2 linked regions of the Actinoplanes teichomyceticus ATCC 31121 genome follow. The protein of the gene in region 2 interacts with the protein of the main gene of each other region in a pairwise test. Links are inferred from orthologs where the notes say so. Each region holds a gene or a part of one and is shown on either strand. Other genes may lie near its edges.

The links. The genes of interacting proteins can lie anywhere in the genome.
Region 1: the proteins of ACTEI_RS03275 (region 2) and rlmB interact in binary tests that used the Escherichia coli proteins (3 or more experiments, as listed by UniProt). The link is inferred for Actinoplanes teichomyceticus ATCC 31121 from one-to-one orthologs.

The regions. Positions count from the first base shown.
Region 1 is NZ_CP023865.1:7,875,765-7,880,472, reverse strand. The notes cover bases 1,006-4,004. They hold rlmB (23S rRNA (guanosine(2251)-2'-O)-methyltransferase RlmB), read left to right. Parts: upstream 1,006-1,942; coding sequence 1,943-3,067; downstream 3,068-4,004. Other genes in these bases: ACTEI_RS34725 (ABC transporter ATP-binding protein), read left to right, coding at 3,553-4,004; cysS (cysteine--tRNA ligase), read left to right, coding at 1,006-1,943. In the rest of the region: ACTEI_RS34745 (S8 family serine peptidase), read left to right, coding at 1-449; more of cysS, read left to right, coding at 528-1,005; more of ACTEI_RS34725, read left to right, coding at 4,005-4,641. UniProt on the Escherichia coli protein: Specifically methylates the ribose of guanosine 2251 in 23S rRNA.
Region 2 is NZ_CP023865.1:695,750-700,192, reverse strand. Bases 1,623-4,443 are described here. They hold ACTEI_RS03275 (NAD(P)H-hydrate dehydratase), read right to left. Parts: upstream 3,849-4,443; coding sequence 2,397-3,848; downstream 1,623-2,396. Other genes in these bases: ACTEI_RS03265 (hypothetical protein), read left to right, coding at 4,357-4,443; ACTEI_RS03270 (holo-ACP synthase), read right to left, coding at 3,861-4,229; alr (alanine racemase), read right to left, coding at 1,623-2,348. In the rest of the region: tRNA (adenosine(37)-N6)-threonylcarbamoyltransferase complex ATPase subunit type 1 TsaE, read right to left, coding at 1-40; more of alr, read right to left, coding at 1,230-1,622. UniProt on the Escherichia coli protein: Bifunctional enzyme that catalyzes the epimerization of the S- and R-forms of NAD(P)HX and the dehydration of the S-form of NAD(P)HX at the expense of ADP, which is converted to AMP.

The DNA of each region.
Region 1 (4,708 bases), 7.2 Mb from region 2 along the record:
ACAACACGCCGGGCAACCGCATCCTCTCCAGCTACCCGCTGAAGGTGCTGAAGGAGGAGGGGCTGGTCGACGAGGCCGGCAACATCACCCCGGCCGGCGAGAGCACGGTGTTCAAGGACTGCACCAAGGCCGGCCAGTGCGGTTACTACACGTACCTGCAGGGCACCTCGATGGCCACGCCGCACGCGGCGGGCGTGGGCGCCCTGATCGTCAGCCGCTACGGCCTGCCCGACCTCCGGCGCGGCGGCAAGATCCTGCTGCCGAGCGTGGTCGAGCGGATCCTGTACCGCACGGCCGTCGAGCACGCGTGCCCGGAGCCGCGCCTGCAGAGCTACGCGCAGGAGGGCCGCCCGGCCGAGTTCGACGCGCTCTGCGAGGGCGGGACGAACTTCAACGGGTTCTACGGCCACGGCATCGTGGACGCGTACGCGGCGGTCGGCGGCCGCTGATCGTCCCTCGACGACCGCCCCGTCCGTGTCCCGCGGGCGGGGCGGTCGTCCCCGGCGCCGGGTCGGTACCCTTGTACGGTGACTCTGCGCCTGTACGACACCGCGACCCGATCGGTCCGGGACTTCGTCCCGATGACGCCCGGTCAGGTGGGGATCTACCTGTGTGGCGTCACCGTGCAGTCACCTCCGCACATCGGTCACCTGCGGTCCGCCGTCAACTACGACGTGCTGCGCCGCTGGCTGCTGCACACCGGGCTGGAGGTCGCCTTCGTCCGCAACGTCACCGACGTGGACGACAAGATCCTGCAGAAGTCGCTGGAGCAGCAGAGGCCGTACTGGGCCATCGCCTACGCGAACCGGCTCCTGCTGGACCGCGACTACCGCGCGCTCAACGTGCTGGCCCCCACCTACGAGCCGCTGGCCACCGGGCACATCACCGAGATGCACGACCTGATCGCCGCGCTGATCGAGCGCGGTCACGCGTACCCGTCCGCGGCCGCCAACGGCGACGTCTACTTCGACGTCGGCTCCTTCCCGGAGTACGGCGCGCTGTCCGGGCAGAAACCGGACGACATGCGGTCGGCCGGCGACGCGCCGGAGCGCGACAAGCGCGACGTGCGCGACTTCGCCCTGTGGAAAGGCGTCAAGGCGGACGAGCCGCAGGACGCGTACTGGCCGTCCCCGTGGGGGCGGGGCCGTCCCGGCTGGCACATCGAGTGCTCCGCGATGGCCCGGCGCTATCTCGGCGACGAGTTCGACATCCACGGCGGCGGCCTCGACCTGACCTTCCCGCACCACGAGAACGAGCAGGCCCAGTCCCGGGCGGCCGGGCTCGGGTTCGCCCGGTTCTGGGTGCACCACGCGCTGCTGAACCTGGGCGACTCCAAGATGAGCAAGTCGCTGGGCAACGTGATCGACCTGACCGCGGTGACCGAGGCCGGCATCCGCCCGGTCGAGCTGCGCTACTACCTGGGCAGCCCGCACTACCGCTCGCGGATCGACTACACCGACGACGCGCTGCGCGAGGCCGCGGTGGCGTACAAGCGGATCGAGGGTTTCGTGCAGCGCGCGGCCGAGATCGTCGGCCCGGGCCGGCCCAAGGCGGTCCCGCCGGCGTTCGCCGAGGCGATGAACGACGACCTGAACACCTCGGCGGCGCTCGCGGTGGTGCACGACACCATCCGGGAGGGCAACACCGCCCTGACCGCCGGTGACGAGCCGGCGATCCGCGGCGCGCTGACCGCGGTCCGCGCCATGCTGGGGGTGCTGGGCCTCGACCCGCTCGACGACGCCTGGGGTGGCGGCGAGGGCGGCAACGACCTGAAGCCGGTGGTCGACTCGCTGGTCGCCCTGGCTCTGGAACAGCGGGCGCAGGCCCGGGCACGGAAGGACTGGGCGGCCGCCGATCAGGTGCGCGACCAGCTCAAGAACGCGGGTATTCAGGTGGAGGACACTCCGGCCGGTCCGCGCTGGACGGTAGGAGAGCAGCACTGATGCCGGGTAATTCACAGAACGCGAGCAAGCGGGCGACCGCCAAGAAGGGCGCCCCGGTCGGCTCGGGCGGCAAGAACCGCGCCAGGCTCAAGGGGCGCGGCAAGACCCTGCCGGCCGACGAGCGGCCCTGGCACAAGGCGTACTCGGGCACCGAGAAACTGCCCGACAAGACCGCGCGCAAGCAGGAGAAGGAGCGCCGCGCGGCGGCGGCCGAGGGCCGCGCGCCCAAGGTCGGCATGCCCGGTACCAAGGACACCACGTGGGGTCGCGGCGGTGGCCGGGGCGCCGGTGTCAGCCGTCCCAGCGCCGTGCGGGGTGGCCGGGCGGCCGGTCCGCGCGGCCCGCGGGTCGCGCCGGGCCGCAAGTCCAACCCCACCAAGGAAGGCCCCGAGCTGCTGCTCGGCCGCAACCCGGTGGTGGAGGCGCTGCGCGCGCTGGTGCCGGCCACGGCGCTGTACGTGGCGCAGGGCATCGACATCGACGAGCGGGTCGCCGAGATCGTCCGGACCTCCGCCGACCGGGGCATCCCGATCCTGGAGGTCAGCCGCAACGAGCTGGACCGGATGACCGGCGGGGTGCTGCACCAGGGTGTCGGCCTGCAGGTGCCGCCGTTCGCGTACGAGGACTTCGACGACCTGGTCGCCGCCGCCCTGGAGCAGACGTCGCCGCTGCTGGTGGCCCTGGACGGGATCACCGACCCGCGCAACGTGGGCGCGGTGATCCGGTCGGTGGCCGCGTTCGGCGGGCACGGCGTGTTCCTGACCGAGCGGCGGGCCGCCGGCATCACCGCGACCGCCTGGCGCACCAGCGCCGGCGCGGCCGCCCGCGTGCCGGTCTCCCAGGTCGTCAACCTGACCCGGGCGATCAAGTCGGCGCAGAAGGCCGGTTTCACCGCGATCGGCCTGGACGCCGACGGCGAGACCGACCTCTACCAGCTGGAGGCGGCGATCGGGCCGCTGATCGTGGTGGTCGGCTCGGAGGGGCGGGGCCTGTCCCGGCTCGTCGGCGAGACCTGCGACCTGCGGGTGCGCATCCCGATGGCCTCCGACGTGGAGTCGCTGAACGCCAGCGTCGCCGCCGCCGTCACCCTCGCCGAGGTGTCCCGCCGCCGCATGCGGGCCTGACGTCGTACGGAAAAAGGGCCCGGCGATCAACCGCCGGGCCCTTTTCCATGTCTCCGCCAGCCGGAATTCCCCCGGCGTCGCCCCCAGCAGACCCGAGCGACTCCGGGCGTCACTTCCGCCGCACCGGCAGCAACCCGAATCGGGCGAGGAACGAAGCCCGACCCGGCCCAGCCGCCGCAACCTCCGTAACGCGGGGGTACGGGGGTCGGCCCCGGGCAGAATGCGTGCGCGGCCGAGGTCCGCGCACTCCGCGGACACCGGGCGGCCGCCGCCGAGCCCCCGGTCGGGATCGAACCGACGACCTCCCGTTTACAAGACGGGTGCTCTGGCCAGCTGAGCTACAGGGGCGAATGGCCTCAGCATAACGTCCCGACCCGCGGCCGCCATCTTGGCAGGTCGGTCAAAAACAAATACGGTGGCGGGGCTGTTCCTTCTACTCGGATCGTCCGGCACGTTCCTGCCGGTGGAAAGGAAGTCGATTCACCATGGCTACCGTCACGTACGAGAAGGCCTCCCGGATCTACCCGGGTTCCGAGCGCCCCGCGGTCAACGAGCTGAACCTCGAGATCGGCGACGGCGAGTTCCTCGTCCTGGTCGGCCCGTCCGGTTGTGGTAAGTCCACCAGCCTGCGCATGCTCGCCGGCCTGGAGGATGTCGACCGCGGCCGCATCCTGATCAACGACAAGGACGTCACCCACCTGCCGCCGAAGTCCCGTGACATCGCCATGGTGTTCCAGAACTACGCGCTGTACCCGCACATGACGGTGTACGAGAACATGGCGTTCGCCCTGAAGCTGCGCAAGACGCCGAAGGCGGAGATCGACCGCGCGGTCAAGGAGGCGGCTTCGCTGCTGCAGCTGGAGGAGTACCTGTCGCGTAAGCCGAAGGCGCTCTCCGGTGGTCAGCGTCAGCGTGTCGCGATGGGCCGCGCGATCGTCCGGCAGCCGCAGGTGTTCCTCATGGACGAGCCGCTGTCGAACCTGGACGCGAAGCTGCGTGTGCAGACCCGCTCGCAGATCGCCACGCTGCAGGCGAAGCTCGGTGTCACCACCGTCTACGTCACCCACGACCAGGTCGAGGCCATGACCATGGGGCACCGGGTGGCGGTCATGCTGGACGGCGTGCTGCAGCAGGTGGACACCCCACGGGCGCTCTACGACACCCCCGGCAACGTCTTCGTCGCCGGCTTCATGGGCTCCCCGGCCATGAACATCAAGACCGTGCCGCTGACCGAGGCGGGCGCCAGCTTCGGCGCGCTGACCGTCCCGCTGACCCGCGAGCAGGTCGCCACCGCGCAGAACGGCGGGGACGGCAAGGTCACCATCGGTTTCCGCCCGGAGGCCGCCGCCGTCGTCACCGAGTCGGCCGGCGCGCTGCCGATCAAGGTCGACCTGGTGGAGGACCTGGGTTCGGACGCGAACGTGTACGGCCACGCCGACCTGGCGGGCGGCTCGGAGCGGTTCGTGGTCCGGACCGAGCGGCGCTACATGCCGCACATGGGCGAGACCGTCTACATCAAGCCGAACCCGGAGGCGATCCACGTCTTCCACGCCGGTACCGGCGTCCGGGTCTGATCTGACGTTCCACGGTGAGGCCGCCCGTCGCCGGGCGGCCTTTTCCGTGGGTACGGACGTTCTCCGC
Region 2 (4,443 bases):
GGCCGAACGCGTGGGTCTGTTCGACGGTGGTCAGCTTCACGAGATCTTCTCCAGGAACGGGATCAGGGCCGCGTTCACCTCGTCGGCCTTCTCCAGCATCACAACGTGCCCGCTGTTCTCGACCTTCAGCAGCTCGGCCTCGGGCAGCTGCTCGATGATCTGCTCGGAGTGAGTGACCGGGGTGAGGTAGTCCCGGGTGCCGACGACCACCAGCACCGGGACGCCGCGCAGCGCGGACAGCGCCGGCAGCCGGCTGTGCCGGTAGAGCGTGTTCAGATATTTGGTGAGCGTCTCCACCGAGGTGCGGGAGTTCATGCTCTCCACGAAGGTGACCAGCGTGGGGCTGGGCCGGGCCTCGCCGAAGCCGTACCGCCGGGTGAGCAGCCAGGCCAGGTCGGAGGAGGCCACCCGGGCCCGGTCGATGGTGCCGCCGCCCAGCCGGGCCGCCTTGTCCCAGAGCGGGAAGAACGGCGCGCTGGCCCGGGCCACCACGTTCGTCACACCCAGCGTGGCCTTGTCGAACAGGCCGGCCGAGGTGGACATCAGCACCACGCCGACCACCCGGTTGCCGAACCACTCCGGGTACTGCTCGGCGAACGCCATGATGGTCATGCCGCCCATCGAGTGCCCGACCAGGATGATGCGCCCGTCCGGAACGGTCGCGTCGAGCACCGCGGCCAGCGACCGGCCCAGGGCGGCGATGTCGTACGTCCCGGAGTGCAGCTTGCTGGAGCGGCCGTGCCCGGGCTGGTCGTAGAAGACCAGCCGGTGCTCGCCGCGCTCGGCGAGCACCTTGCGCTGGAAGTAGAAGGTGCCCATGTCCAGGGCGAAGCCGTGCACGAAGACGATCGTCGGCTTCCCCTCGTCCGCGCCCGCGCGCTCCTCCCCGGCCACGCCCGCGCGCCCCTCCCCGGCCACGCCCGCGCGCCCCTCCCCGGCCACGCCCGCGCGCCCCTCCCCGGCCACGCCGGGCCGCCCTGCCGCGGGCGCGCCCGGCTGCCCGGGCAGCACGATCTCCACGTGCAGCTCCGTGCCGTCCGCCGCGGTCACCGTCAGCTGCTCGTCGAACGGCTGCGCGCCGAACGGCTCGTCGACATACGGGTCACCGGGCTTGTTGACCGAGCGGCGCACCAGCACCCGCTCGACGGCGAACGCGGTGGCCAGCCCGGCCGCCGCGACACCGAGCACGGCGCCGGCCACCCCGGCCCGCCGCGCCGCCCGCGACGGGCTCACGCGACCTCCCCGGTGTAGACCCGGGGCACCCGGCTGCTGCCGAACCGGGTGACGATCTCGTAGTTGATGGTGCCGGTCGCCGCCGCCCAGTCGTCGGCGGTCGGGGCGCCGTCGTCGCCCGGGCCGAACAGGGTGGCCACGTCGCCGGGCGCCACCGGGGCGTCGCCGACGTCCACCACCACCTGGTCCATGCAGACCCGGCCGGCGATCCGCGCGGTGGTCCCGCCGATCCGCACCGGGCCGGCGCTGGACGCGTGCCGGGGCACCCCGTCGCCGTAGCCCAGGGGGACGACGGCCAGGGTGGTCTCCGCGGCGGTGTGGTAGGTCAGGCCGTACGACACGCCCTGGCCGGCCGGCACCCGCTTGGTCATGGTCACCCGGGCGCGGGCGGTCATCGCCGGGCGCAGCCCGTAGGTGCGGCCGGCGATCGGGGACAGCCCGTACGCCGCGATGCCGACCCGGACCAGGTCGAAGTGGGCGTCCGGACGGGTCAGGGTGGCCGCCGAGTTGGCGATGTGCCGGTACCGCGGGGTCAGCGCATACTCCCCGGCCAGGGCCAGCCCGGCGGTGAAGGCGGCGAGCTGCCGGTCGATCGACTCGTGCCCCGGGTCGTCGGCGCACGCCAGGTGGCTCCACACCCCGACAACTTCCAGGTCGCCGTCGGCCTGCGCCTTGGCCGCCGCCTCGAACAGCGCCGGCCACCCGGCGGGCGCCGCCCCGCCGCGGGCCAGCCCGGTGTCCAGCTTCAGGTGCACCCGGGCGGTCCGCCCGGCCCGGCGCGCGGCCGTGACCAGCTCGCCGAGCAGGCCGGGGGTGGCGGCGCTCAGGTCGATCCCGGCCGCGACCCCCTCGTGCAGCGGCAGCCCGGGCGCGATCAGCCAGGCCAGCACCCGCGCCTCGAGACCGGCCCGGCGCAGCTGGAGCGCCTCGTCGAGGGTGGCCACCCCGAGCCAGGTCGCGCCGCCGGCCACCGCGGCCCGGGCGGCCGGGACCATGCCGTGGCCGTAGCCGTCGGCCTTGACGGCGACCAGCACCTCGGCGGAGGTGCCGGCGCGCAGCATCGCGACATTGTCCCGGATGGCGTCCAGATCGACACGGACTTCGGCCTGCCACATGCCATCCACCCTACTGAGGGGTACGACAGTTTCCCCCGGACCGGGTGGTCACCCCAGCAGAGCGGCCAGGACCGGGCGCACGGCCGCGGCGATGTCCGGCGCGGTCACCGGCCCGGCCAGCGCCGCGTGGCGGCCCGCCAGGCCGTGCACGTACGCCGCGGCCACCGCCGCCCGGACCGCCGGCACGCCGGCCGCCAGCAGCGACCCGAGCAAGCCGGCCAGGACGTCGCCGCTGCCCGCGGTGGCCAGCGCCGCGGTGCCGGTGGGATTGGCCCAGATCTCGCCGCCCGGGGACGCCACGATCGTCCGGTCGCCCTTGAGCAGCACCACGGCATTGGTCCAGGCGGCCAGCCGGGCCGCCGCGCCCATCCGGTCGGCGCCCGGCGCCTCCCCGGCCAGCCGCTTGAACTCGCCGTCGTGCGGGGTCAGCACCAGCGGCGCGTCCCGGCGCAGGTCCTCGGCGTGCTCGCCGCCGACCAGCAGGGTGATCGCGTCCGCGTCCAGCAGCACCGGCAGCGGGGTGGCCAGCACGCTGCGCAGCTCGGTACGCGCGGCGTGGTCGGTGCCCAGCCCGGAGCCGCAGGCCCAGGCCTGCACCCGGCCGGCGTCGCCCACCCGCGGCGCGGCCACCACCGACGGGTGGGCGCGGACCACCTCCCGGTGGGCGCTGCCGGCGTAGCGCACCATCCCGGCCGGCCCCGCCAGCGCCCCGGCCGTGGACAGCAGCGCGGCGCCCGGGTACCGCGCCGAGCCGGTGGCCAGGCCGACCACGCCGCGGGTGTACTTGTCCGAGGCCGCCCCCGGCCGGGGCCACCAGGCCGCGACGTCGGCCGCCTCGGCCACCCGCACCGCCGGATCGGTGACCAGCACCGGTCCCAGCCCGATGTCGACCAGCTCGACCTGCCCGCAGCGGGGCGCCGCCGGACCGGCCACGTGGGCCGGCTTCAGGCAGCCGAAGGTCACCGTGACGTCCGCGGTCACCGCCTCGCCCGGCACGTCGCCGGTGTCCACGGCCACCCCGCTGGGCACATCCACGGCCACCACCGGGGGCCGCTGCCCGGTCCGGCCGCGCAGCTCGCCGAGCCGGCTCACCAGCGCCGCGGCCGCCGGGCGCAGACCGCCGGCCGCGCCGATCCCGACGATGCCGTCGAGCACCAGGTCGGCCCGGGCGGGCAGGTCGGTCGTGGTGAATCCACCGGACCGGCGCAGCGCGGCCAACCCGGCCAGATGCACCCGGTCCGGGGTGAGCAGCAGTGCACGCACCTGAGCGCCGCGGGCGGCCAGCGCCGCGCCGGCGTAGAGCGTGTCGCCGCCGTTGTCGCCGCTGCCGACCAGCAGCAGCACCCGGGCGCCGTAGACGCCGCCGGTGTCCCCGAGCAGCAGCGCGCAGCGCCGGGCCAGGCCGGCCGCGGCCCGCCGCATCAGCGTGCCCTCCGGCAGCGTCGCCATCAGGGTCTGCTCCGCCGCGCGTACGTCCGCGACCCGCCATGCCTGCCGCATGCGTCGTCCCTCCTAGGCCTCGGCGACCACCATCGCGGACGCGATCCCGCCGTCGTGCGACAGCGACAGGTGCCACCGGCTGATGCCGCGCTCGGTCGCGGCGGCGGCGACCGTACCCGAAACGGTCAACCAGGGACGGCCGTCCGGGTCGCTGACGATCTCGCAGTCGTGCCAGCGCAGCCCGGCCGGGGCGCCCAGCGCCTTGGCCACCGCCTCCTTGGCGGCGAACCGGGCGGCCAGCGACTCCGCCGAGCGCGGGTTGCCCGACCCGGTCAGCCGCTCCGCCTCGGTGAACAGGCGGTCGGCGAGCAGCGGGGTCCGATCGAGCGCACGGGCGAAGCGGTCCACCAGGACGACGTCGATGCCGACAGACACGATCACAACGGACACCCTAACGGTCCCCGCCGCCCTGTGGACATGCTGCGCAGCGTTGTCCACAGGGGTCCCCGGCGGCTTCGGGAACCGCCTACCGTCGGCGCGTCCGTCCCCGGCCCAGGAGGTTGCCGCCATGAATCCCGATCTCGACGTGGACACCGGTCAGCTGCGCCGTGCCGCCTCCGCGGTCGCCGGCGCCGCGTCGCGGGTGCGGGAGGCG